Parashewanella spongiae: one gene and its partner. The protein of the gene in region 1 interacts with the protein of each later gene in a pairwise test. Links are inferred from orthologs where the notes say so. Each region holds a gene or a part of one and is shown on either strand. Other genes may lie near its edges. The genes, in order: trkA and ptsN.

Evidence for each region.
Region 2: the proteins of trkA (region 1) and ptsN interact in binary tests that used the Escherichia coli proteins (3 or more experiments, as listed by UniProt). The link is inferred for Parashewanella spongiae from one-to-one orthologs.

The regions. Positions count from the first base shown.
Region 1 is NZ_CP037952.1:5,178,767-5,195,534, forward strand. What follows is about bases 5,709-8,568. They hold trkA (Trk system potassium transporter TrkA), read left to right. Parts: upstream 5,709-6,363; coding sequence 6,364-7,773; downstream 7,774-8,568. Other genes in these bases: rsmB (16S rRNA (cytosine(967)-C(5))-methyltransferase RsmB), read left to right, coding at 5,709-6,311; E2I05_RS20575 (TrkH family potassium uptake protein), read left to right, coding at 7,928-8,568. Also shown: E2I05_RS20535 (hypothetical protein), read left to right, coding at 1-357; E2I05_RS20540 (DUF494 family protein), read right to left, coding at 626-1,099; DNA-processing protein DprA, read right to left, coding at 1,102-2,217; E2I05_RS20550 (LysM peptidoglycan-binding domain-containing protein), read right to left, coding at 2,214-3,320; def (peptide deformylase), read left to right, coding at 3,513-4,025; fmt (methionyl-tRNA formyltransferase), read left to right, coding at 4,053-5,027; more of rsmB, read left to right, coding at 5,028-5,708; more of E2I05_RS20575, read left to right, coding at 8,569-9,370; E2I05_RS20580 (group II intron maturase-specific domain-containing protein), read right to left, coding at 9,604-10,008; E2I05_RS20585 (ISKra4 family transposase), read left to right, coding at 10,120-11,589; E2I05_RS20590 (reverse transcriptase domain-containing protein), read right to left, coding at 11,547-12,533; E2I05_RS20605 (hypothetical protein), read left to right, coding at 14,718-15,071; E2I05_RS20610 (hypothetical protein), read left to right, coding at 15,071-15,349; groL (chaperonin GroEL), read right to left, coding at 16,343-16,768. UniProt on the Escherichia coli protein: Part of the constitutive potassium transport systems TrkG and TrkH. May regulate the transport activity of TrkG and TrkH systems. Binds to NAD(+) and NADH.
Region 2 is NZ_CP037952.1:5,047,306-5,058,971, reverse strand. The notes cover bases 8,946-11,666. They hold ptsN (PTS IIA-like nitrogen regulatory protein PtsN), read right to left. Parts: upstream 10,668-11,666; coding sequence 10,224-10,667; downstream 8,946-10,223. Other genes in these bases: E2I05_RS19985 (RNA polymerase factor sigma-54), read right to left, coding at 10,991-11,666; hpf (ribosome hibernation-promoting factor, HPF/YfiA family), read right to left, coding at 10,670-10,957; rapZ (RNase adapter RapZ), read right to left, coding at 9,376-10,227; E2I05_RS20005 (HPr family phosphocarrier protein), read right to left, coding at 9,114-9,389. Outside these bases: rnr (ribonuclease R), read left to right, coding at 1-1,710; 23S rRNA (guanosine(2251)-2'-O)-methyltransferase RlmB, read left to right, coding at 1,720-2,454; E2I05_RS20025 (hypothetical protein), read left to right, coding at 2,686-4,401; E2I05_RS20020 (NCS1 family nucleobase:cation symporter-1), read left to right, coding at 5,121-6,578; allantoinase PuuE, read right to left, coding at 6,559-7,482; mgtE (magnesium transporter), read right to left, coding at 7,573-8,937. UniProt on the Escherichia coli protein: Seems to have a role in regulating nitrogen assimilation.

The DNA of each region.
Region 1 (16,768 bases):
AGAAATATTAGTAACCCTTCAGGACACTCTCTTTACTTTAAATTTATAATTCCCGCCAATGAGGACGGTATCACCAATGGCTATGTGCTTTTTGCCTTACGACAAAATGTTTTTGGTGATGCCCAACTGTTTCTAAAAGAAGGCTCAGTTCCTAGTGAAACTGATTTTGATTGTAAAGGGAGAGTATTTGAAGATAGTTGGCAATACAAATCGCAGATTTGCGAATTTCATAATCAAGAAGGTGGCACTTACTGGGGATTAATTCACGCTGAGACCGATTATTCAAAAGGTTCTCTTTCTGCACAAACCATCATGGATTTTTCCCCTTTTAGTTTAAGAAAAACCACTGATAACTAATTAGTAAATAGACTGTCAAATCGAAGCAATGAATCACCTCGCTCCAGTGAAGGCGAGAAACGAAGTAACGACAAATTTGTATATCGGTAGTCTAGCGCCTTTTTATTGCTTAGTGAAAGTCGCTGGACACTATCCTACGCTGGTTGACAAAACACAAACCTTTTCTGTCAATTCGCCCAAAGGGGCGGGGAACTAAACCCGAAGTGATTACATATCAAGAAAGGAAGCCTTACGCTTCCTTTCTTATCCCGATTGCTCTATATCAACCTTATGAATGCAACCGTCCATCTGGTTGCTCAAACACTAGGTCTTCCATCTGCTCGTACGCAGATTTATGTCCCGGTGCATTAAACAATACCATCAGAATCACCCACTTAAGATCATCGAGTCCCAAACAACTATCATCCAACTCCATTACTCGGTCTATGACTATTTCTCTTGTTTCGACACTGAGCACTTTAATTTGCTCAAGAAACAATAAGAAACCTCGACTTTCAACATCCAGCTTGTCCATTTCCTTTTCAGTATAGATACGGAAAGAATGCTGATTATGATCACGAAGATACGGTACATCTTTATCTTGTAATTCACCCAGTCGTTCTAACCAATTTAACGCTTTGATTATTTCCGACTGATGGAAACCAGCACGAGTCAGCTCCTTAGTAAGATCGCCTTCATCAACGAGAAGCTCGGTCTCACCATGAACATAGTTTTCAAATAAATACATGAGGATATCAAACATGACTAACTCCTCTTAAGTCTGACGTAACCACCAGCAACTGAAGCAATTGAACCTTGTAATTCCAGCTCAAGTAACTGCTCCAACACCTGATCGATCGTATTTCCACTATGCTCGACTATGGCATCAATTGCCGTAGCCTCATAGCCTACACTAGCCAAGAGTGACGCAAATGGCAAATCACATTCTTGAGGTTCTTTGATATGGTGCTGCTTTTTCACTTCTTCAAGGTGATGATCAAAAATTAATGGAAGTTCTTCTAAAATATCTTCCACACAATCGACCAACTTCGCGCCTTGCTTAATGAGATCATGACATCCCTGACTTTGACTGCTCAATGTGCTGCCCGGTACCGCAAACACATCTCGGTTTTGCTCCATCGCTAATCGTGCTGTAATTAATGATCCACTTCGCCTACTTGCTTCAATGACCAAAGTCCCTAAACTTAGACCGCTGATAATGCGATTTCGTTTCGGAAAATTTCCTGCAAAAGGGCCAACATTCGGCCAGAATTCACTAACGACACAACCGGATTGTTGGATGTCTTGATATAAGGTGTTGTGCCGCTTAGGATAAACAATATCAACGCCTGTACCAGTAACCGCAATGGTTTTATTTCCTGATACACTGCGCGCGGCTAATGCGCCACTATGAGCCGCACCATCTATCCCTGCGGCCATACCGCTGCACACAATTACCCCATTTTCGACTAAGGATTGTGAAAGCTGATAACTGAGTTTTAGACCCGCTGGAGTTGCCGCGCGGCTACCAACGACAGCTAATGCAGGTAACATTAACGTATCGAGATTCCCTTTTACGAATAATAACGATGGTGGATCGGTGATTTGTTTGAGTAAGGGAGGATAAGTTGGATCGTCAATAGTTAGAATGACATGCTGTGGATCTGACTCAAGCCACGATAACGCTATATCAACTTTTTGAGGGTTAAGGCTGATTTTTTCAATCATTTGTGCCGATAACGGCAAATCTTCAGGACGACTCTCCAGCGCATGTCGAAGCTCTTGCAACGACATGCGTTGTAATAATTGTTGAATTCGAACCGGCCCAAGTCCAGATACAGCACAAACAACTAACCAATCAGCAAGTGATTGTTGGCTCACTCAATTTCTAATACCAATGAATCAGGAATCACTAACTTATCGCCAACTCGAACAGGACGTTCATTCAACATGATGAGCCCCATACTTTGATGATTAAAGGTTTTGAACACCAATATATTACCGCGATAAATATCTGGCATTTTCACTTGCCTATCGGCAAAGGTACTGCCTATCAGTTTGTCATACAAGCTGCGATCACTGGCTTGTACTGGCTTACCATCATTGTCGATAGCTATTTCTTCGCCATCGAGATAAAGCTCAAGTACTTGTCCCGCCTTCACACCAGCTTTGCTACCACGATCGAAATAGATCACATCTAAATGACCCGCTTCACGTTTTCCATCGGCAATGGCTAATACATGAGCCGGCTGTGATAACGTCGCAGCCGTTGGCATATAAAACGCTGACATTAACGCTTCATCTTCAATAGCCAGTACTTTATAACCAGCTTTCGTTTCACGTAAATTGCTGAGTAGCTCAACTTTTGAGACGTCACCACTTTCTACAACACGGCCGCTTGAAGCTAAAATCAGCTCACGATCATGACCTTCAATCTCTTCATCATCGATGTGAAAGATACGACCTTCTTCATACATCCCCAGTTTCTGCCCCATGGGTAATCGGGCATCAACGTATATGATATCGCCTGTTGTATGATGTCGAGATTCCCTTTCTCCGCCCATCACTTGAGGTTGTTGCTCAAGCCATAATTCATTTTCGACCCGATTTTGTAAAATGTAGGATTGGATAGAAGCCAAATCCACCATAGGTATCGCTGAATTTTTATTAATAACTCTTCCTTGAGGACTTCGACGCACCAATGGTTTTTTCACTAATCGAGGTTGGCCATTAATGAATACTAACGTCAGCATGTCACCGGGATAAATTAGATGTGGATTGGCGATTTGAGGGTTTGCTCCCCATAACCTTGGCCATTTCCATGGATCATCTAAAAAGTAAGCAGAAATATCCCACAGGGTGTCGCCTTTTTTAACTTCATAAGACTGGGGATGCCCTTCTTTCAGAGCTAAAGTATCAGCGAAAACACTGGTACTCAGCATCATTAAGATTAAATAAGTTAAACGTTTCATTAAACTGTCCATGTTGTCATTGCTCTTTGTATCAGCTTTTGCTGTCATTGGTTGCGACAAAAGATTAAAATTAAACTATCAATGTGACAATTTTTAACCTAAACATCAGTATAACGAACTGATTGTGATTTAACACACTTAGATTCAACAAACTGATTTTGATTTAATAAACTGATTTTGATTTAACAAACTTAGAGTAACTTTATGGCAATTTTAACCGTTTTACGTTTTCCAGATGAACGCTTGCGCACCGTAGCTCAACCTATCACTGATTTTGATGATGCACTGCAAACACAGATTGATGATATGTTCGAAACCATGTATCAAGAAAAAGGCATTGGTCTGGCCGCAACACAAGTCAATTTTCACAAACAACTTATTGTGATGGATTTGCAAGATGACGTAGAACGCCCAACTGTATTCATTAATCCAACAATTGTCACCAGCAGTGGCCACTTTGAAAACGAAGAAGGCTGCTTGTCGGTTCCAGGCATTTATGCCAAAGTGGAACGCGCTGAAAATGTCACCCTTAAAGCATTAGATCGTCATGGCAAAGAGTTTACCGTTGATGCTGACGAACTGTTTGCGATTTGCATTCAACATGAAATGGATCACTTAATTGGTAAATTATTTGTTGATTACTTGTCACCACTCAAGCGTGATCGTATAAAGAAAAAACTCGAAAAAGAAGCTCGTCAGGCTGCTAAAGAAGCTTAATTGTCGCCAGTATTCATAGGTACCATGTTGAAACTATTAAAGATTATATTTGCCGGTACTCCGGATTTCGCCGCTCGCCACCTTCAAGCTCTGTTGAACTCACATCATCAAGTGGTTGGGGTTTATAGCCAGCCTGATCGCCCAGCTGGTCGAGGGAAAAAACTCCAAGCCAGCCCAGTGAAACAGCTTGCCGTGCAACATGATATTGCCGTATTCCAGCCCGCCAGTTTGAAAAAAGAAGAAGCTCAGCAAGAGTTAGCACAATTAGATGCTGATCTTATGGTTGTGGTCGCTTATGGGTTAATTTTACCTCAAATCGTACTGGACACACCTAAATTGGGCTGCATTAATGTTCATGGTTCGATTTTACCTCGCTGGCGAGGTGCGGCTCCGATTCAACGTGCAATTTGGGCCGGAGATGCCGCCACAGGTGTGACCATCATGCAAATGGATTTAGGACTAGATACCGGTGACATGTTGCTGAAAACTCATCTTGAAATCCAACCTGAAGATACGTCAGCCAGCTTATATGAAAAACTGGCAGAGCAAGGTCCTGACGCGTTAATTGAAGCTGTCGACGGTTTATCAGCCGGTACACTAACCGCCGAGAAGCAAGATGACACATTAGCCAATTACGCGGCCAAGCTTTCTAAAGAAGAAGCCGAAATCGATTGGAATAAGAGCGCCAAGCAATTATGGCAAGAAGTGCGCGCCTTTAATCCTTGGCCAATCAGTCATTTTAAACACCAGCAACAAACCATTAAAATCTGGCAAGCTGAAGTATTGTCGACAAGGGTAGAGCAAACTCCCGGCACCATTATTTCTGCCAATAAAAACGGCATTGACGTGGCAACCAGTGACGGAGTAATTCGACTTTTATCTTTGCAACTACCCGGTAAAAAACCTTTTTCTTGCGCTGACATGCTCAATGGTCGTGCCGACTGGTTTATTCCCGGTACTTTACTACAAAGTAAATTAGCAAGCCCAGATGAGACCGCATAAATGAATGTCAGAGCCTTAGCGGCTAAAGCCGTTTTTTCCGTACTTGAGCAAGGTATTTCGTTATCTGTCGCATTGCCAAAACAGCAACAACACTTGACCAGCGCCAAAGACAAAGCTCTATTGGCCGAGCTTTGTTATGGCATCATGCGCCGTTTGGTACAAATTGATAAACGTGTCAGTGATTGCTTAAGTAAACCGTTTAAAGGCAAGCTACGCATCATTCACCAAGTGCTATTAGTTGGGTGCTATCAACTGTATTTTACTCGAATTCCTGCTCATGCTGTGATTGCTGAAACCGCTGAAGCGTGCCGCCAACTTAAATTTGAAGGCATGGTAAAAGTTGTGAACGGTGTATTGCGTAATATTCAACGCGCCCAAACCGACTTAAGTTGCGAAAACCCAGTACTTGAATTCAATACGCCAAAATGGCTCATCAAACGCCTGCAAGATGCCTATCCAGAACATTGGCAACAAGTGATTGAAAACAGTCACCAGCGCCCTCCTATGTGGCTGCGCAACAACGCCTTGGCCCAAAGCCGTAAACAATATTTATCTGAGTTACATGGAATTGACATTGAAGCGACGGCTGGAGCCAGCAGCGACTCAATTTTATTGGCTAAAGCTAAAGATGTTTCCCAACTGCCTGGTTTTGATAATGGCGCCGTATCTGTGCAAGATGCTGCGGCTCAATGGGCTGCACACTTGCTAGCACCACAAAATGGTGAATTGATCCTCGATGCTTGTGCCGCTCCTGGAGGTAAAAGCTGTCATATTCTTGAAGTTGCACCACAAGCTCACCTTGTCGCTGTTGATTTTGATGCCAAACGATTAGAGCGAGTAGAACAAAATTTACAGCGTTTAAACCATAGCGCGCAAGTTGTGCACGGTGATGCAGCAAATATTGACTCATGGTGGCAAGGCAAGCAATTTGATCGCATACTGCTTGATGCTCCTTGCTCGGCAACCGGAGTGATCCGCAGGCATCCTGACATTAAGTGGTTAAGAAAGTCGAAAGACATTGATGAATTAGCTGAACTACAAAGACAAATTCTCGATCACTGCTGGCAATGGTTAACACCGGGAGGTACGCTATTGTATGCGACTTGCTCTATCTTACCTGACGAAAATCAACGACAGATAGAAGCATTTTTAGCACGAACCGACAACGCTGTGCTTGAGCCCATTGACCAACAACCTGACAGCAATAGCATCGGTTGGCAGATCACGCCAGATCAAGACGATATGGATGGCTTTTATTACGCTAAGTTACATAAAAAACGATAAAGATCAAATAATAAGGATAAGGGCAAAGGATGTTGCTCTAACAAGGTAGGCAATGAAAATTATCATATTGGGTGCAGGCCAAGTTGGCGGTACGCTGGCTGAAAACCTCGTCGGTGAAAATAATGACATTACATTAATCGATAATGACAAAGTAAGACTTCGTTCCTTACAGGATAAATTCGATTTACGTGTGGTTATTGGACATGGTGCGCATCCCGATGTGCTAAAACAAGCTGGCGCTGAAGACGCTGACATGCTGATTGCGGTTACCAACAGTGATGAATGCAATATGTCCGCCTGTCAAATTGCTTATACACTTTATGGCACCCCTACAAAAATTGCTCGAATACGATCTGAGCAATATCTAAACCTTAAAAACAAGTTGTTTATCAACAGTGAGCTCAAAAGCTCTGACAATCGCCTTCGCGGTGGCTTTGTGATTGATGAGCTCATTGCACCTGAGCAGTTAGTCACGTCATACATTCACCGGTTGGTTGAGTATCCCGGCGCTTTGCAAGTGCTGGAATTTGCAGAAGGACGATTAAGCCTAGTGGCCATTAAAGCCTATTACGGCGGTCCATTAGTAGGCAATGCCTTAGCTGCATTACGTGAACATATGCCCAATATCGACACGCGTGTGGCGGCTATTTTCAGGCAAGGCCGTGCCATTATGCCTCAAGGTACCACCATCATCGAAGCCGATGATGAAGTGTTCTTTGTCGCTGATAGTCGTCATGTGCGCGCGGTAATGAGTGAAATGCAAAAACTGGACAACTCATATCGCAATATCATGATTGCTGGCGGTGGAAACATCGGGTTGGGCTTAGCTAAAAAATTGGAACCCAATCATTCTGTCAAACTGTTAGAAGCAAAACCCGAGCGAGCCGAAGCGCTTTCTGAGCGATTAGAAAACACGACTGTTTTTTGTGGTGATGCCGCAGATCAAGAGTTACTACAAGAAGAGCATATCGATCAAACCGATGTATTTATCGCCGTCACCAATGATGATGAAGCCAACATCATGTCAGCACTATTAGCCAAGCGCATGGGTGCTAAAAAAGTCATGGTATTAATCCAACGCGAGGCTTATGTCGACATCGTTCAAGAAGCCAGTATCGACATTGCCATTTCTCCACAACAGGCGACCATTTCAGCTTTACTGACTCATATTCGCCAAGGGGATATTTGTAACGTTTACTCACTACGTCGAGGCGCGGCTGAAGCTATCGAAGCCATTGCTCATGGCGATCCGAGCACGTCTAAAGTGGTCGGTAAGCGAATTTGTGATATCAAACTTCCGCCGAGCACAACCATTGGTGCCATTGTTCGCGAGCAGGAAGTACTGATGGCTCATGATAAAACCATTATTGAACAAGGCGATCATGTCATTCTATTCTTAGTGAACAAGAAATTCATTGGCGAAGTCGAAAAACTGTTCCAACCCAGTGCATTTTTCTTTTAACGCAGAAAGTGATGTATTCAACAGTATTTCATCGTCCAATAATCTAAAGTAAAACTTGTCAATTGCCACTTTTATACTTAACTAAATTGTGTAGAAGTGGTAGTCCTGTTTCCTTTGTGTATAACCATCCGTACGTTAGGAAGGTTTCTTATCCATGATTAATGTTCGTCCTGTTATTTTTACTCTTGGCACATTCTTATCCATGATGGCTGGATTTATGCTGATCCCTCTAGGCTTCGCATTGGTTTATGGTGAAGACACCAGCCTCGCTTTCCTCATCTCGGCGGTTATTACGGGACTTTTTGCCAGTTTTTGTCTACATCAGGGTCACCAATCGTCACTCAATCTGAATATCCGTGAGATGTTTTTGCTGACAAGCTTTACTTGGTTTGTTGTCAGCTTATTTGCCGCCTTTCCCTTTACCTTTTATCACGGTATTGGCTATAGCGATGCCTTTTTTGAGACCATGTCAGGGATCACTACTACAGGCTCTACCGTACTGTCTGGGTTAGATGAGATGGATCACAGCATTTTGATCTGGCGCTCATTATTGCAATGGCTTGGGGGTATTGGTTTTATTGTCATGGCCGTCGCGATATTACCATTTCTCAATGTCGGTGGTATGCGTTTATTTCGAACTGAATCGTCGGATTGGAGTGACAAAGCCATTCCTCGTACGCAAAACATGGCGAAAAACTTGTTTTTCATTTATATCCTGCTCACTATCGCCTGTACTGTCGCCTATCATCAAGCTTACATGAACTGGTTTGATGCCATTAACCACGCCATGACCACAATTTCAACAGGCGGCTATTCAACCTCTGATAAGTCGATGGCCGGATTTTCTAATCTCGCACACTGGGTCGCTGTCGTGTTTATGACCGCAGGCGGGTTACCGCTTATTTTGTTTGTACAATGCATCAGCCAAAGCAGCTTTAAAGTTTGGAATGATGCCCAAGTTAAAGGCTTTCTAAAATTTATATTTCTCGTGTCAGTAAGTTTAGCGCTATGGTTTTGGTACACACACGATATATTACCAATTGACGCCTTAAGACTGGCGAGTTTTAACGTGATTTCAGTCGTTACCACCACAGGTTATGGCCTTACTGATTACGGTGCTTGGGGCGGCTTAGCCAATATCGCTTTTTTGTTTTTGATGTTTGTAGGCAGTTGCTCAGGCTCCACCTCAGGAGGAATTAAAATTTTTCGCTTTCAAATTGCAATGGCCATCACCCGCGAACAACTCAAATTACAGATCCATCCCAATGGCATATTTTCAGAACGTTACAACAATCGGATCATTTCTGACGATATTGTCCGCTCCCTAGTGACCTTTATTCTTCTCTACATCGCAGTTATCGTGCTGCTGTCAGTTGTATTAGTACTAACAGGATTAGATTCTCAGACCAGTTTTACAGGTGCCATTACAGCGGTAAGTAACGTTGGACCGGGGCTCGGTCCAGTAGTCGGACCTTCTGGTAACTTTTCTGGCTTATCGGACATCGCCAAGTGGGCGATGGCTATCGGTATGTTACTTGGACGATTAGAAATCTTGACCGTTGCAGTATTACTCCACCCTAAATTTTGGAAGTATTAGAGGAAAGTAAATTACTTACCTTGAATGTACTAAGTGTTGGAGCTTAATACAAAACATTAACCTAGGGGCTGTTTATCTTTCACGATTAAATTTTGTGCTATTTAAGCGTTTATGTAGAGTAGGCTACTGGCTTCGCTATCGCTTATCCAGCAGCCCCTCTTCGATTCCGTGCATGAGGTTTTCCCTCACACGGCTCTGTTGTTACACTTCTCTCAGCCCCTTCACTTTGCTTATCATCTTGTCGTGGGTAAATACTCAAGACCAGCTTGGCGTAATTTTTCGTAAGCACCTCGTGATAGATACTTGCTTCGACGTTGACTTAAGCGACGATGCCATCGATAGAACCGGTTTACTACAAATCCATTTATTCTGAAAAATACACCTCTGGGATAACCTATCCCACCAAAATAGTGTTTCCATCCCCTCAGAACTTGATTAACCTTATTTATCAGTACGCCAAGTGTATTTGAGGTTCGGTGTTTCACTATGTCTCTGATTTTATTTTTCAGCTTTGTTTGGCTCTTCTTAGACGCCTGTATCTTGATGTAACTGGTGCCTTTGATGAGGCCTGTGATCCGTTGAAAGTTAAAACCGAGGAAATCAAACGGGTGTAGATCTTTTAGATCGACGAAAAGCATGAAAAGATCATTAATTATCAATTGGATGGGTTTAATAAATGGTGCGAAAGGAGCAATTTTATAGTACTTATCAGTTTCCACACACAACAAGTATATAAAAAGGCTCCTTTCATGAAACTAGCATACTCAAACTCACTCGAATTTTCATTCTTTTCTGAAGCCAAATTGAAATTTGAGCGTATTATTTCGCACCTCGAAGACAAACAAGTTAAGCAAGAGAGCCATGGAGAAGTTGAAGCCTATATCGATACCGAAGGAACTGAGTTGTTGCGGTGTTTATTGCAGGGTTTCTTAGATATCAAAACCGCTGAAGAGCCCCGTCAGCAAGTTTGTTCCAACCGTGACATTGCATTGAATTATTTGAAAAATAACTGCAAACGAAACTTAGAAAGTTTATTTGGTACCGTAACGATGCATCGAAAAGGTTACAGTCAACGTCGGTGTGATAGCGTGTTTCCAATGGATGGTGAGCTGAATCTTTCGAAAGATAAATACTCTGATGGTGTACGCCTAAGACTCGCTACAGAAGCAGTCAAAGGCTCATATGATGATGCAGTAAGCTCAATAGATACCACCACAGGTGCGCACGTGCCCAAGCGACAAGCAAGGCAAATTGTGCAGGATATTGCACAAGATTTTGATGGTTTTTATCTCCAGCAGAGATACCTTAAGCCAGAAAATACATCTGATTTACTGGTATTGACTATGGATGGAAAAGGCATCGTTATGCAACCTAATAGCTTGAGAGAGGGCACGCAAAAAGCAGCGAAACAACAGAAGCTCAAAGGACGCCTAAGTGCTGGAGAAAAAAAAGACCGCAAACGAATGGCAGAAGTTGCAGCGGTATACACCACCAAGCCTTTGCATCGTACCCCAGAATCAATCATGTCTAGAAACGATAATTCAAATGTTCGTCCATTACGTGTGCCACCAAGAAATAAACGTGTGTGGGCAAGCGTAGAAAGAAGCGCTGCGACTGTGATTGAAGAAGCATTTTTAGAAGCTCTGGAACGAGACCCTACTCAAAGCCGTCAGTGGGTTGTACTCGTTGATGGTCATCCTCATCAGCTAAAACAAATTTATCGGGTGATGAAGAAACTCAACATCAATGCAACGGTGGTCATGGATTTCATCCATGTGCTTGAATATCTCTGGAAAGCGGCGTGGTGCTTATTTGAAAAAGATGATCCAGAAGTCGAAGATTGGATAGAAAATCGAGCGACTGAAATCTTACGAGGTAATGCGTCACAAGTAGCAAAAGGCCTTGGGATCAGTGCAACAAAACGGAAATTAAAACAACGAGAAGGCATTAATAAGTGCATCGGTTATCTATTGAAAAATAAATCAAGATTAGAATACGGTAAAGCGTTAGAGCAAGGTTTCCCAATTGCTAGCGGTGTCATTGAGGGAGCTTGTCGTCATCTGATTAATGATAGGTTGGATATCACTGGAGCGAGATGGAGCCTTGAAGGTGCAGAAGCTATATTAAAACTTAGGTCGTTAAGATCGAGTGGTGATATTGAAAAGTATTGGGAGTATCACAAAAAGCAATCCAAACAGAGGTTATACAGATGTGGGTAACTTCGTCGTTTTAAAAGACCCACACCCAAATCAAACTCATTCATCAGCTTTCCCATATCCACACAGTGGGTTTTACTTTGATTTAGCTTCAGACCTTCATCACTTAATTGCTGTGTTATCCAGTCCAGTTGCTCTTGTGTGTAGGTTTGCTTATGAAGTACAACAAAATCATCTGCATAGGTAACAATTTTACACAGTGTTTTTTCGTGTATTTTCAAACAGAAATCGTTGAGATAGATGTTAGCCAGTAGTGGAGAGATAACTCCGCCTTGTGGAGTGCCACATCGGCTTGCTTCTATTCGCCATTTTCTGTTGACCGTCTCTACGCTGATGGGCGCTTTGATAAAGCTTTTCAGTAAACTCAGAAAGCTGCTGTCGCTTATTCGCCTTTCTACTTTTGCCATCAACTTAGCGTGCGGGATGGTATCGAAATAGGCACTCAAGTCAGCATCGAGTACGTGCTGGTAGCCTTGTTTTAGGCTCATTTCAATGACTTTTACCGCTTGCTGGGCGCTTCGACATGGACGGTAGCCATAACTGTGTTCATGTAAATGAGGTTCGTAGACGGGTTGCATCACTATTGTCATCGCCATTTGCACAATTCTGTCACTGATTATCGGGATCCCAAGTTTCCGCGTTTTGCCGTTGTCTTTGAGTATTTCTACTCGTTTGACTGGGCTAGGTCGATAGTTTTTCTGTTGTAATTGAGTTTGAATTTCTTTTAACAGCGCAACGACTTTCTTTTGCTGCTCTAGATAACTGAATGTGATGCCATCAATTCCTGCTCCGCCTTTATTGGCTTTGCATCGTCGATAGGCTTCTTCGAGTATATCTAGGCGACTGAGTTTATCGTACAAGCTGTAAAATCGAAGCTCCGAGTTAAGCTTTGAGCGTAAGTAAAGTTTTCGCTGTAATATTCTGATATTTACTGGAGTGTTAGCCATATGGCAATTTCACCTCAAAAGTTACGTTAAAAAACGGGTGTAACACTGAGCCCCTTCCCTGATGTAAAGTTATGTTGTCTTCACGGTTAACGGTACTATGGGCTCATCCGACTGCCTGAGCGCCCTATCTGAAATTTCGGTTTACCTTATATTCGGATAGTGCAAGTCACTACCTTCCAACACTCAGGCTCTCCCACGTTCACTTTATTTCCTTCAATACATGCCACTTCATATTACGCCGGAAGATCAAACAGATGCATTTACCAGTTGCTTCTCTGTTTGTGTCAGGGTTCGTCAACTAGGAAAGACTCCCCATCTTCATTTTTTGATTTACGACGCTTAACTGAATTCGCTTGATGCTGCGGCCTACATTGCATCTCAACCTTTATTCAAGGCCTTTGTCACAGGGCTTCATGTCATAGCGGTTACCCATTATGCATGCCCGTCAGATTTCGGGATGAACTGGTAATTATCCCGTCAGGTACGTTTCAACCTGATGGACTTATTATAAATAATAACGTTGCTGTCTCTGGTTTATGGCCATGTAATCGCTTGGCTGCGTATACGTTGAGACAAATCCCGCAACAGAATAAAGCGCTTCGTGGCGCTCCCTAGAAAAATCAGTTGGTGGCGTTCTTAAACGCAGAGAAAATTTTCGATGACAAGGCGTGACTTGAAGTAAGTAGTGGTTCTACTTATAAAAGTTAACAACGCAGCAAGCGGTAATTTTAGCCAGTTTACGAACGTCAAGCATTCACTCAATGGATGAATACACTTTATGGCTTTTATGGTTGAACTTGAGTTAGTTATCTTACTTCTATGCGTCCAACTGATTTTTCTAGGTTTATCTGTTCAAGGCGTAAGCCGTGAAGCTTAGGGATGCTGTGACTTAGGTTATACCGACGTATAATCCAAACAGAGTAATTTACGGTTGCAGCCAAATGTCTACTTCAATTTACCTTTCAAGTGAGTCCAAAAGGATAATTAAACTTGCATCCAGTAAACTTCATGGGATGGAGAAAAGAGTTTTTATGGCCGAAGTATCCAAAACCTTCTGCTGTGGGAGTCCACGCTTAACTGAAACAGAATTTGGCTGGTGTCGAAAGGCTGTTGCGCTTGGGCTTCATGAACAAGAAACGGGCTTCGAGTGTTTCGGACACTATGACGGAAAACCTCGAAGTGAAGTGAGTCAGCCTCAATTAGAAATAGATATTAGAGCGTTAGTAGATCCTGAATCGCAAGCCGACCCGAAGTTTAAAAATACGTTTGTGTATACCCGAATTACAGCGAAAGGCGTCAGAAAAAAGTTAATTGAAGAAAAAGGCTGGCTACCTGAAGAATTACCTAAAGAAAGAACCATTAACGACATATTAAATCGACTGGGATACAGACTTCGACGAGTCCAAAAAACTAAACCCCAAAAAAAATTCCTCAAACAGACGCTATCTTTGAAAACGTAAACAAAATCAATAAAGAAACAACCGGTAATAAAAAAGTCATCCGTATTAGTATCGACTGTAAAGCGACAGTTAATGTTGGTGAGTATTCCCGTTACGGTAAATCTCGTAGTGCTGATGCTGTTCAAGCGTTGGATCATGATATGGAAATAAAAAAGAAAATGATCCCGTTCGGAATTCTTAACCTCGACAATGATCAACTTCATGTTTTTTATGGCAACTCAAATAAAACAAGTGACTTCATTTGTGACGCACTTGAATGGTGGTGGGATTCAGTTAAAAGTGAAAATCTAGAAGTGGAAGAACTCATTATTTTTTCAGATAATGGTCCTGAAAATAGTGGCTGTCGTACTCAATACCTGTTTAGATTAGTAGCGTTTAGTGAACAATCGAAACTCAAGATTCGAAACGTCTACTACCCGCCATACCACAGTAAGTACAACCCGATAGAACGAGTCTGGTCATCGTTAGAGAGACATTGGAATGGCACATTACTTAGTACAGCCAAAACGGTAATAGAATGGACAAAAACAATGACATGGAAAGCGATGAGCCCAGTAGTCAATTTAATTGATAAAATTTACTCAAAAGGAGTCAAGCTCAATAACAAAGAAAAAGAAGAGCTGGAAAGTAAAATAGTCAGAAATAGTGAATTACCAAAGTGGGATCTTACAATCACTCCAATTGCGGTAGATTTTTAAATGCTAGATCCCTAATAGCACCTCATTTGTCATTAAAGGCCAATCAAATCACCTGCCTGAATTTGCTGACAGCCTGTGCTGAAATGGAGCGTTATGCCGAAGCCAAATCATTGGTATTGAACGATACAGATACAGACAGTTTAATGCAACAATGGGGCATCAAGCCTAATGTTGCCATTTACAATGCCTTTATTAAAGTATGTATAAAGGCTAAGAAATTTGACACTGAAATATGGTATTTAGAAAAAATAATGAACGAATGTAACATGAGTACTCCTTCACAAGTACATGCTCAACTTGCGCCGCTTGAAAAAGATAATTTCGCAAACATGATTGGTAAAGGGATAACACAAGGAATATATAAAAAAATGTTGGTTTAATGAATCATTGTATAGATTTACATATGGATAAAATCTTCGAAGGACATTCAGGCGATGGTACACATATTCGAGGTGTTCCATTAGCTTTCGCAAGATTATTATTTTGTTACCACAAAAAAAACAATGAACCCAAGATAACATCGATCATAACTGGATACCATGGCAATAATACGTTAAAAAATGGAATGATAAGTTTTCTCAAAGATGAATTTAGACTTGAGTTTATCGAGGATAAATTCAACTCAGGAATGATAGTATTGAGCGAGTATAGCCATTAACTTGATACTCGCGAGCACACTTTTTAGTATGATCGCATCATAGAACAACGACAATATTATAATGTTAACTGCATTTTTATTTAACCTGAATAAATCGGTTGGGAGCGTTCATATACGCAGAAAAAATTACTGATAGCAAAGCATGAATAGCAGCAAGTAGTGGTTACCGACATACAAAACTGTCGTTATTACATTGCTACGTTGAGATAATTTTGTGAAGTATTCTTTATAAACCAAAGTTTGTGCATACAAGCTCCCGAAGGGCAAGGCTAAAGGTTTCCATTACTGCGTTGCACGTTCTTGAATTATCCCGCCAAAAGACTAAGTGCGTTGAACGCCAGTTTTGTATGGCGGCCGTAGGGAATATAGTACTTCGAACATGCGCCTTGTACTGAAAACCTTTATTTCTTGCTGAGTGAGAGATTAACCTAAACGTTCATGATAGGCATAGATGTCATATGCGATTACTTTGGCTACTATTTTTCTATCACCCTACACCATGAAAATTGTATTCGCTGAGATTTGAAGATTATTTCCAACCTAAAGCTAAAAACGAAGTAATTTTTAGCTTTTATGCTTTCACTAACAGGCTTGGGAATAGGTGTTAGCGGCTATTTTCACGGTAAAACATCAGTTGAACGCTGAGTATATGAGTAACTGTTTGAGTCAATAAGATGACTTTATCATCATGGCTTTCACCCAATGAGTGAAGTGCTCTACGCTCACAAGCTTGCTAAAATGGCTGCTATCTGCGTTGTAACTTTTGCAAGTAGAATAACTACTTGCTGCAAGCTACGCCTTACTATCAGCCACTTTTTCTACGCTTGAGAACGCAGTCAACTGATGTTTTTAGGATTAATTACTGTAATTGGTATTAGATATCCATTTTCGCAGATGTCACGAGAAATCATGTTTATCCGTAACAAAAGAAAAACCGCAATCATAGACTACGGCTTTTCTTTTGAAACAGTAAACTAGGTTAGTTTAGGCCTATCACATCATGCCGCCCATTCCGCCCATTCCGCCCATTCCACTCATATCAGGTGCGCCGCCGGCTGGAGCTTCTTGCTCTTCTTCAGTTACCATCGCTTCTGTTGTGATCATAAGACCAGCAATTGATGAAGCAAACTGTAACGCACTACGAGTCACTTTAGTTGGGTCAAGAATACCCATTTCTAGCATATCGCCGTATGTGTCGTTGCCCGCATTGTAACCATAGTTACCACTGCCGTTCTTCACATTGTTGGCAACCACTGACGCTTCTTCACCAGCGTTATCCGCAATTTGGCGAAGTGGCGCTTCCATTGCACGTAGTGCGATTTCAACACCGTGTCTTTGATCTTCGTTCGAAACGTCGACGTTGCCAATCTTAGACGCCACACGAATAAGCGCGACACCACCACCAGAAACCACACCCTC
Region 2 (11,666 bases), 140 kb from region 1 along the record:
GATGACGTGACTGAAGAGGAAAAGCAAAACCGCGTTGATTTACGCCATTTACCATTAGTGACCATCGATGGTGAAGACGCCAGAGACTTTGACGATGCCGTTTATGCGGAAACTAAAAAAAGTGGTGGCTGGCGCTTGTGGGTCGCGATTGCCGATGTCAGTCATTATGTACGCACCGATTCAGCGTTAGATAAAGAAGCACAATCACGTGGTACATCGGTATATTTCCCATCACAAGTGATCCCAATGCTGCCTGAAAAGCTGTCGAACGGGTTATGTTCATTAAAGCCTAAGGTGGATCGTTTATGTATGGTGACTGAAATGACCATTTCAGCCAATGGTAAGTTATCAGGTTACAAATTCTATCCTGCGGTAATGCATTCCCATGCGCGGTTCACTTATACCCAAGTGGCGGCCATGCTCGAAGGCGCACAAGGGCTGGATGAACACCAAGCTTTACTACCACATTTACAGTGCTTACAGAGCTTATATTTAACCTTAAATGAGCAACGTGCTGTTCGAGGTGCTATTGGTTTTGAGACCCTTGAAACCCAGTTTATTTTTAATGAACAACGTAAAATTGAACGCATCGAACCACGCAGCCGTAATCAAGCACACAAAATCATTGAAGAATGTATGATTTTGGCTAATGTAGCCGCCGCGAAGTTTGTTAAAAAGCATAAAGGTGAAGTGTTATATCGTGTGCATGATTCTCCGTCTGATCAAAAGCTGAGTAACTTTAAAGCCTTTTTAGCCGAACGGGGTTTGACCATGGACGGCGGTAATGAGCCTGATCCAATTGACTATCAGAATTTGATGTTGGAGATAGCAGACAGGCCAGATGCTGAGTTGATCCAAGTGATGTTGCTGCGTTCGATGCGCCAAGCGGTCTATACACCTGACAATAATGGTCACTTTGGTTTAGCCTTAGAGCAATACGCACACTTCACATCGCCCATTCGTCGTTATCCAGACTTGGTATTGCATCGTGTAATTAGGCACTTACTGGCTAAAGAACAAGGCGAAAATAAAGAAAAATGGACACGTGATGGCGGTTATCATTATCAACTCGAAGAGCTGGATGTATTAGCGGAAACCTGTTCGAATTATGAACGCCGCGCCGATGAAGCTACGCGCGATGTCAGTGACTGGCTTAAGTGCGAGTTCATGCAGGATCATGTTGGTGATACCTTCGATGGTGTGATTGCTTCCGTAACTAACTTTGGTTTTTTTGTACGCCTTAACAAGTTGTTTATTGATGGGTTAGTTCATGTATCGACCTTGGCGAGCGATTATTTCCAATTTGATCCGAGTCGACAGCGTTTGATCGGTGAAAGCTCGGGACAAGTTTATCAACTCGGTGATGCAGTCACGGTTAGTGTTGCAGGGGTGAACCTTGATGACAGACAAATTGATTTAGCCATTGTGGGTGATTCAAAATCGAGGCGTAAAAGCGGAGCGCGTAAACCATTAACCGCAAGAGAGCGGGTTAATATTGAAGGTGCTAAGCAGGCTAAGTCAAAAAAGGAATCATCAACAGGTTCTGATAAAGCTAAATACTCACGCAAAGCTAAGGCAACAGATCCGAAAAAGAAAGACTCGGTGAAAAAAACAGCTAAAAATAAAACCCAAACTAACAATACAAAATCAGGAACTGCGAAGAAATCTAAAAGCAGAACTCGCGTGAAAAAACGAACAGTTAAGAAGTAAGATATTACTATGAAAAAACAAGATATGATGTACGGCATTTATGCCGTTGAATCTTTATTAACTCAAGCACCAGAACGTGTACTCGATTTATGGTTGTTGCAAGGTCGGGAAGATGACCGCCTAAAAAAAATTGTTTCGTTAGCTAACAATACTGGCGTTACGGTGCAAAGAGCAGCAAAAAAGACACTTGAAGATAAAGCACAAAGTGGCCAGCACCAAGGTGTTGTGGCACGAGTTAAGCCTGCGAAAGCTCTGACAGAAAACGATCTTGATGTTCTGCTCAAAAAAACAGATAAACCATTTTTACTGATTTTAGATGGGGTAACGGATCCGCATAATTTAGGCGCTTGTTTACGTAATGCTGATGCAGCAGGTGTTCATGGGATCATTATTCCAAAAGATAATTCGGTTACAGTTACCTCAACAGTGAGTAAAGTGGCTTGCGGCGCTGCTGAAATTGTGCCTGTTTTTCAAGTGACAAATCTGGCGCGCACCATGCGTCACATCCAACAAGTTGGTGTTTGGATTATTGGTACGGCGGGCGAAGCCGACAGTGATTTATATCAAGCAGACTTAAAAGGCTCACTGGCTATTGCAATGGGCGCAGAAGGAAAAGGACTACGTCGCCTTACCCGTGAAGCCTGTGATAGTTTAGTCTCCATTCCCATGGCCGGGCAGGTATCAAGTTTGAACGTGTCGGTTGCAACAGGTGTGTGCTTGTTCGAAGCGGTAAGACAAAGATAACTTACGATTTGATTTTAAAAGATAAAAAGGTAGCTGATATAGCTGCCTTTTTGGTAGATGGGAGAGTTATACCAATTTATTTAGGCTTAATATCGCCGCCAACTGATTTTCTAGGTTGAATAATGAATTCTGCATTACTTTTTATTTAATTTAACCGTTATTTACTTAAATTCGCGCACAATGGGAGTACGTAATTTATCTTGTAGAGTATCTTAGGTGTGTACTGCAAACGTGAGTCACGTTGGACCGCTAATTGAATTTTCATCAATTGAAACTTGGCAGTCCTATGAGAAAAAGAGCCATGAGACCTCATTTCATTCTGACTTAATAAAAGCGATGAAAAATGAGTGCATGACTAACTTATGCCTGAGTGTTAATGATTGCTCTGCGCTTATCGAGGCTCTGCTTAGCCTTGAAGAAAATAGAGTTGAGTATGTGCTCGAATGCTGTGAGCGCAAGGATTGGAATGCGGTTGAATTCAAACAAGAAGAGATAGAAAATATTCTTATTGCTTTGTACGTTATGGGGAAAATCAGCAAGTCAATTTACCTTTTTACTACACAAATTGTTTTAACATTCAAACAATTTAATCAATCCGTTATGCCGTCTCAGTACGCCATTGCAACATCTAATGTTGAAGTATTAGATCTCAACCATCCTAGTAACATAGAACACAAAGAACGAGTTTTAGCTTCATCTAGAGGTCAAGCAAGTAAACCTAAATTGCATCAATTCTTGACTGAATATGCGACTGAAGAAGCTCAGGTTATTTGTTGTCAATTAACCGATAAAGAAGCACCATTTTTTATAAGAAATGACAATATGACTTCTCCAAGGGTAAAAAATAGACAACAAAAAACGCCTGAAGAAATAATAGTAAGAGAATCAAAAGAAGCAAGAGACTGTAGGCCAGGAAAACCGAGGCGGTGGGCGAATGTGTTAATTGTTGTAGAAAGTGGGCCGGTGGTATTTGATTTTTATACCAAGCGCTTGTATATCTTATCGGTTTTAACAGTAGAGCGATTGTGTGAGTTACATGGCCATCCTATTGCAATGATGCCAGTGCTAGGAGCTACATCGGCTGAAGATATGAAAGTGATGAGACTTCAGCAACAACACCCTGTATTAGTGTATAACGATCTCGTGGATAACAATCTCACTTGTCCTGATCGTATCTATTGTGATCAGTTATTTGGTTTGCTGCATGATTTGTATCACGCCCAATTACTTAGCACAATTCCAAAGCCTTATCGGAATATGTTTCTCGATCTCGATACCTACTGCTTGCAATTCTTTGGAGTGGCAGACAATAGCCGAGCGATTGAAGGCTTCTCCCTCCTCATAGAAAGTGAGAATCAAGTATTCAAAAATTATTATTATAAGCTGTGTGATCTACTACTCAAGTATTCTAAAGCAACGCCTGCGAGAACATGGTTGACTTTTGATGAGGCGAAAAAATATCTGGAATTGAAGCAATCAATGGAGAAAAAGAGGCCATTTCTTGATCAAGAGTTTACGTTTGACGAAAAACTTGATCCAAATTTCATGGCTGGGCGGTATACTTTTAATCGACTAGAACTTATCCCAATGAACGCCGTCAACTTTATGTTCGTCAATTATTTGCTTTTTCAAAGTTGCTGTCAGCATGCCATTGAAAACCAAGCGTTACCTTGTAATAGCTTGTTTGAATCCTCAATTGAAAAGTTTATCGCTCACTTTGGTTTTAGAAAGGGGGCTAAAATTATCTTCAGTGACTTAAAGTTTGCCATGTTATTCTGGCAACATACCGCCAAGATGATTCACGAATCCAATTGTGAAAGTGGACCAAATCATTTTTGTAAAATCGGCTATAAAGCAAAAATAAGAAGGCAAGTGCGGACTTCTGTTGATAAGGAAGCACTAAAGGATACTCAGGCTAAATTACAAAGAAGAGCGTCTTTTAGCTAAAAAGTGGTGTATTTAAAAACAGAATATCATTCTTCAACCTAAATAAATCGGTTGGGAGCGTTCATATACGCAGAAAAAATTACTGATAGTAATACCAATTACAGTAACTTATCTCTCACTCAGCAAGAGCTAAAGGGTTTCAGTGCAAGGCACAAGCTCGAAGTACTATATTCCCTACGGCCGCCATACAAAGCTGGCGTTCAACGCACTTCGTGCTTTTGTCAGGATAATTCAAGTGTTTGTAACGCAGTAATGGAACCCTTTAGCCATGCCCTTCGGGAGCTTGTATGTACTCAAATTACTTCTCAAAATTGTCTTGACGTAGCAATGTAATAACGACAGTTGTGTATGTCGGTAACAACTATGTCTTCATCAATTTCGATTGCACTTTTAGTACATACATAGCTCTGAGTTGAGCATTTAATTACTGTAATTGGTAGTAAGGCATGAATAGCAGCAAGTAGTGGTTACCGACATACAAAACTGTCGTTACTTCGTTTCTACTTGAAAAATTTATAACGCCGCTAGCGGTGATTTTGGCAAGTGTATGAATGTTCAGCACTCACCTGATGGGTGAATTCGGGTTGTTTAATTTTGTATTTAACCGATTTATTTAGGTTCAACATCAATTAAAGCGATAAGCGGTAGCCAATCAGCTATCCTTTGAATTATCCCGAGAATAAATCTGTTTAATTTTTTAACGCCAAAGAGTGCCTCCTATGCCATCTAATGTTCAGTATGACCCACGGCTCTATAATGAAGATTTGGCTCCGATATCAGGGAAACAGCGCCAATCGTGGAATTGGTACAATATTTTTGCTTTTTGGATGGCTGATATTCACAGTGTTGGCGGTTATATCTTTGCGGCCAGCCTTTTTACATTGGGTATGGAGCCATGGCTGGTATTTGTTGGCTTAATAACCAGTGTAGTGGTGGTGATGAAGCTCACTAACTTGATGGCGAAACCCAGTCAAAAATCTGGTATACCGTTTCCTGTAGTTTGCCGATTGGCATTCGGAGTGCTAGGCGCCAATATTCCCGCAATGATCAGAGGCATTGTGGCTACTGTGTGGTACGGAATTCAAACCTATTTAGCGTCCGTGTCACTACAAATCATGTTATTGCATGTTGCACCTCAATTATCGAAATATACTGAAGGAACTTTGTTTGCTGGTTTACATTCGCTAGGTTGGATGTGTTTTATCGTTATTTGGTTACTGCAAATGATTTTATTTTGGCGTGGTATTGAAACCATTAAGCGCTTCGTGGATTTTGCTGGACCTGCGGTTTACGCCGTAATGCTATTACTAGTGTACTGGATAGTGACACAAGCAGGTTGGGAGAATATTGATTTTAACTTAGCATCCAAAAATTTGTCGGCAGGTCAGCAATGTTGGCAATTAGTCATATCCGTATCTCTCGTCGTGTCTTATTTTTTGCCAGTTATCCTTAATTTTGGCGATTTTGCTCGGTATGCCACTAGTTTTCGTGACATATTAAAAGGCAATTTGCTGGGTATTTTGGTCAATTTTGTGTTTTTTTCCGTCATAACAGTGGTTATCACAGCTGGGACAATACCGGTATTTGGGCAATTAATTCTTGATCCATTGGAAACCGTGGCACGTATCGATTCTTTTACTGCTGTGCTTTTTGGTGCTTTGACCTTTATAACGGCCACCTTAGGAATTAATATCGTGGCCAATTTTGTTTCAAGTGCTTTTGACTTTTCTAATTTACAGCCAAACCGATTAAATTTAAAAACAGCTGGAATGATCACTGCTTTATTATCAGCATGTGTCACTCCTTGGAATCTATTTAATAATCCACAAATTATTCATTACACGATAGATTTACTTGCCGCCTTTATGGGGCCGGTTTTGGGCATTGTTATCACTGATTTCTATTTGATAAAAAAACAACGTATTGTTATAGCTGAACTGTATCATTGCGAACAAGACGGAAAGTACTGGTATTTTCATGGGTTTAATCGAACGGCAATATTATCTTTGTCTATAGCGGCCTTGATCAGCATTTTATTTGTGCTGTTACCTGAGTTTGCTGAAAAATCCCAGTGGCATGGTTTGATGGTTGATTTGTCGAACTTCAGTGGGATTTTCGGTGCTATGTTAGCCAGTGCGTGCTACAAATGGTTATCAACTAAGCCTTCAAAAGCATAGGGGGGTGGTGTTTTTTCCAATGCTCTGCGATGTCAATTCTTCGGGTTACCCAAATATCTTGATACTGATTGATATAATTGATAAATCGAGCTAATGATGCTGTTCTCGCTGGACGTCCAGTGATCCGGCAATGTAAGCCAATGTTAAGCAACTTGGCGGCTTTAGGATTAGCTAGAGCTTCAGAATAGAGTTGATCGAAGGCATCTTTAAGATAGAAAAAAAACTGATCGCCACAATTGAACCCTTGAGAAGTGCAAAATCGCATGTCGTTCGTATCTAGAGTATAGGGAATTATCAAGTGTGGTTTGTCATAATCGTAGCACCAGTATGGCAAATCATCGGCATAGGAGTCAGAGTCATAAGCCAAATCAGTTTGCTCAAGAACCAAACTTCGAGTATTTGGGCTTATGCGGCCAGTGTACCAACCTTGAGGAAATACACCCGTTAGCTTTCGGTGTCCATTTAGGGCTTGTGTGATGTGTTCACGTTCAGTGGCTTTATCCATAAATTGATAATCAACCCATTTTAATCCATGGCAAGCAATTTCCCAGTTGGCTTTCTGCATGGCCTCTATCACGTCGTGGTTTTTTTGCAGTGCTGTTGTGACGGCAAACACTGTGGCGGGTAATTGATGTTGAGTGAAAATACGGAGAAGGCGCCAGAACCCTGCTCGACTCCCATACTCATAAAGTGATTCCATGTTCATGTTTCGCATACCAATAATTGGTTGTGCGTTTACGATTTCAGATAAAAAGGCTTCTGACGCCTTGTCACCATTGAGTATGCAGTTTTCACCACCTTCTTCGTAGTTAATCACAAATTGCACAGCAAGCTTAGCCTTGTTAGGCCACTTGGGATCTATGCTGGTGGCACCATAACCTTTCATATCGCGATCTTGAATCATATTCAGATACTTATGTGAAGAGTTCAATTTATGAATTTAGGCCATTATACCTAGAGGAACTGCAGTAACTTAGAATTGTTAGTGTGAACCTTATTGCATTAGAAATAAGGTGGCTAGCCCTAGAAACGAAAATAATCCAATCACATCCGTAACTGTGGTGAGTAGCATGCCACCGGCTAATGCGGGATCGATATTGAATTTTTTGAGCACAATAGGAATCACTGCACCGGATAAACCTGCTACGGTCATGTTGATTAACATCGCGCCGGCAATCAAGCTCGCAAGTAATATGTCACCTCGCCACATCCAAACAGATCCAAAAACAATAGCAGCCCAAAAAACGCCGTTAAGAAAGCCAATGGCTAGCTCTTTGCCTATTAGCCAGCGGGAGTTACTCTTACCTATATGACCGAGGGCAATCCCTCTAATTACAAGGGCAAGAGTTTGGTTCCCTGCGACGCCTCCCATACTGGGGACAATGGTCATTAAAATTGCTAAAGTGGCAAATTCTTCGATGGTGCCTTCAAACATGTTGCTGACAGAAGCCGCTAAAAATGCCGAAAAAAGATTGATAATAAGCCACATTGAACGCCGAAAACTACTTTTTAGTACAGGGCCGAAGGTGTCGGCATCATCTTCCATGCCGGCCATTCCCATCATGGAATGCTCGGCGTCTTCACGAATGATGTCAACAACGTCATCAATGGTGATACGACCAAGGAGCTTGCCGTTATCGGAAATTACAGGCGCTGAAATCCAATCGTGTCGTTCAAATAATTGCGCGACATCGGTGTCTTCCATCATGACAGGAATACCTTCGAGATCGAGGTTCATAACCGCTTTAACCGAAAGGTTAGGATCGCAAGTCAGTAAATCAGAAAGGGCGATGCCACCCAAGAACGCGTCTTTTCGATCAACCACATAAAGGGTATCTGTGGCTTCAGGTAGGCTACCACGACTTCGAAGGTACCTGAGAATCACGTCAATGGTTACATCAGGGCGGATCGTGACGGTATCGTTATTCATGATACTGCCAGCGGTGTCTTCTGGGTATGAGAGTGCGTGTTCGACTCTAAGTCGATCTTGGCTACTCATAGATTGTAGAACTTGTTGATAAATGCTGTCTGGCAGGCTTCTAAGTACGTAAGCGAGATCGTCCGTATCCATTCCTGCGGTTGCTTTAGCAACACGCTCTGGAGACATATTCATGATAAACGAGTCTTTTAGCTCCTCACCTAACTCCTCAAGGATGCTACCAGCTTGGTTGTGCTCGATTAATTGCCACAATACTTCACGGGTTTTTGGGGGGGATGACTCAAGGATCAAAGCGACATCAGAGGCTGGCATATCATGTAGCATGTGTCTGACGTGGACAAACATCCCACTATTTAATGCTTCGTTAAGTTGAAAGAGGCGTTGCTCAGTGAGTTCGTTATCGAGTGCTTCTACTGGCATGTGTCGTCTCCTTCTTGGCTGATTTATCCTATCATTTTATCTGTCATAAAGCGCTACTCCTGATGCTTTTATGCTATGGGTAATTTTAACTGATAAATCAAATTTTGCGTTTTTTACGAGATTTAATTGAATCGAGAAGGTTAAATTAACTCCAAGGCAGGTTATGGAAATAGTGATTAACTGGCTTCATCAAAGCAATCATTGATCAATTGACAAACCGAAGCTAATGCCGCTTTTGCATCTTTACCTTCTGCAATTACTGTGATGGTTTTCCCCATGCCGGTTTCTAGCATCAACAAGCCAAGTACACTGGATGCTGAAGCGGTTTTATCACCTTGTTTGAGCGTAACATTGGCATCAAACTCAGCGGCCAATACCGCAAGTTTCGTGGCTGCTCTGGCATGTAAACCAAGTTTATTGCAGATCGTTACTTGACGCTCAAGCTGTGCCATTATCCAGTTCCCTATGATGAGCTTTGACATTATGTTTACTGGATTGTAGGTATTTAACTAATTGTTCGGTGACATAAACGGAGCGATGTTGACCTCCTGTACAGCCGATAGCAATTGTCAAATAGCTGCGGTTATTGCGTTCAAGGTGTGGAAGCCAAGTATCAAGTAAGTTGGCTATTTGCCAGACAAATTTGCTGACGAGTGGCTGACATTGAAAAAACTCTTGAACAGGCATGTCCAATCCAGTCAATGGGCGTAATTCAGCTTCCCAATGGGGGTTAGGTAAAAAACGTACATCAAACATGAAGTCGGCGTCGGTCGGCATACCGTGTTTAAAGCCAAAAGATTCGACATTAATGGCCAGTTCTTTTTCGACTCGGCCTAATAAGATCTCTCTGACTTTATCACTCAATTGATAGATATTGAGCTGAGAAGTATCGATAAAGTGATCCATTAATTTTGACATAGGGCTGAGAAGCTCGCCCTCTAACTGAATCGCTTGAGGTAATGTCACTTCATTTTTCGAAAGTGGGTGTAAGCGCCGAGTTTCACTGTAACGTTTTAACAAAATATCATCGCTTGAGCTGAGATAGAAACTGGTCATTTCTAGCTCAGATAATTGGTCTAATTGCTGTGACAGTACTTTGTCTTGCTCAGGCATGTTTCGCACATCAACACTGATGGCTACGAAATCGTTACTGGGTTTGAGTTCATTAATTAAATCACCGAGCAAAGGAACGGGAAGATTGTCGACACAATAATATCCCATGTCCTCTAAGACCCGTAAAGCAACGGATTTTCCTGAGCCACTTCGACCGGAAACAATGACCAGCTTCATTGCGTTATCACCTGGTAGAGTTCTTGTTCATCGTGGATACGACGTAACTGTTTTAAGGTTTGCTTGTCACTGAGTTTTTCAGCAACGGCTGACAATGTGGTTAAATGCTGCTGGCATTGATCAGATGGCACCAATAAAGCAAACAAAATATCAACGGGTTGCTTATCAATGGCTTCAAATTGAACTGGCTGTTCACATTTGATAAGTGCGGCAATCGGAGTATCAATACTGTCTAATCGACCATGTGGTATTGCAATGCCATTACCGATACCTGTACTGCCCATTTTTTCTCGGCTCAATAGGCTTTCGAATATTTCTTGGCCTGATAAATCAGGGTACTGAGCGGCAATTAAATCGCTGATCAGCTCTAATACTTTCTTTTTGCTACCAGGTGTTGCACAAGTTGTGCATTCTGGTTTCAGGATGATTTTAAGTTCCATCATCAATAGTTAGTCAGCTTTTGTTTGTGTTTAATCACTTGTCTATCCAGTTTATCAAGTAAGGTATCAATCGCCGCATACATCTCAACGTGTTGTGATTTGGCATATACTTCTTTTCCTCTGAGCAAAATGGTTGCTTCAGCGGTTTGATTGGTTTTTTGTACGTTTAAAACAACGCGCACATTATTGATCTGTTCACTATGACGTTCAAGTTTTGCAAACTTATTGCTGACGTATTCTCTAAGTGATTGAGTGACTTCACGTTCCTGCCCAGTAATATTAATTTGCATATCCATTGCCTCCTGCTTGTGTTTTTTAAGTCATTACAAACTCTTGCGCTGATTTGATGGTGGTATTAGCATTGCTTCTCGGTATTTGGCTATTGTGCGCCTTGCAACATTAATTCCTTGTTCTGCCAGTAATTGCGCCATTTTATTATCGCTCAATGGCTTCTTTTGATTCTCAGCAGCAACTAATTTTTTAATGAATGCCCTGATGGCCGTTGATGAACATTCACCGCCATCGTCGGTCGCGACATGGCTAGAGAAAAAGTACTTAAGCTCAAAAACACCTCTTGGGGTATGCATGAACTTTTGTGTCGTTACCCGAGATATCGTCGACTCATGCATTTCTACTTCTTCTGCCACGTCATTGAGGATCATGGCTTTCATGGCTTCAGGGCCATGCTCAAGAAAAGCTTGCTGATTTTTAACGATGCAATTGGATACCTTTAATAAGGTATCATTACGACTCTCTATACTTTTTATAAACCATTTTGCATCTTGCAGGTGCCCACGTAAAAACTGTCCATCAGCATTGCCGCGACTTGTTTTAGCAAGCGCAGCATATTGTTGGTTAACCCCTACTTTTGGCATATTGTTGGGGTTAAGCTCTACGTGCCAGCGACCACTTTTTTTGGTTACTGATACATCCGGTATCACATAATCATCCGTCGTTTGACCAATGGATAAGCCCGGTCTAGGGTCTAAAGTTTGAATA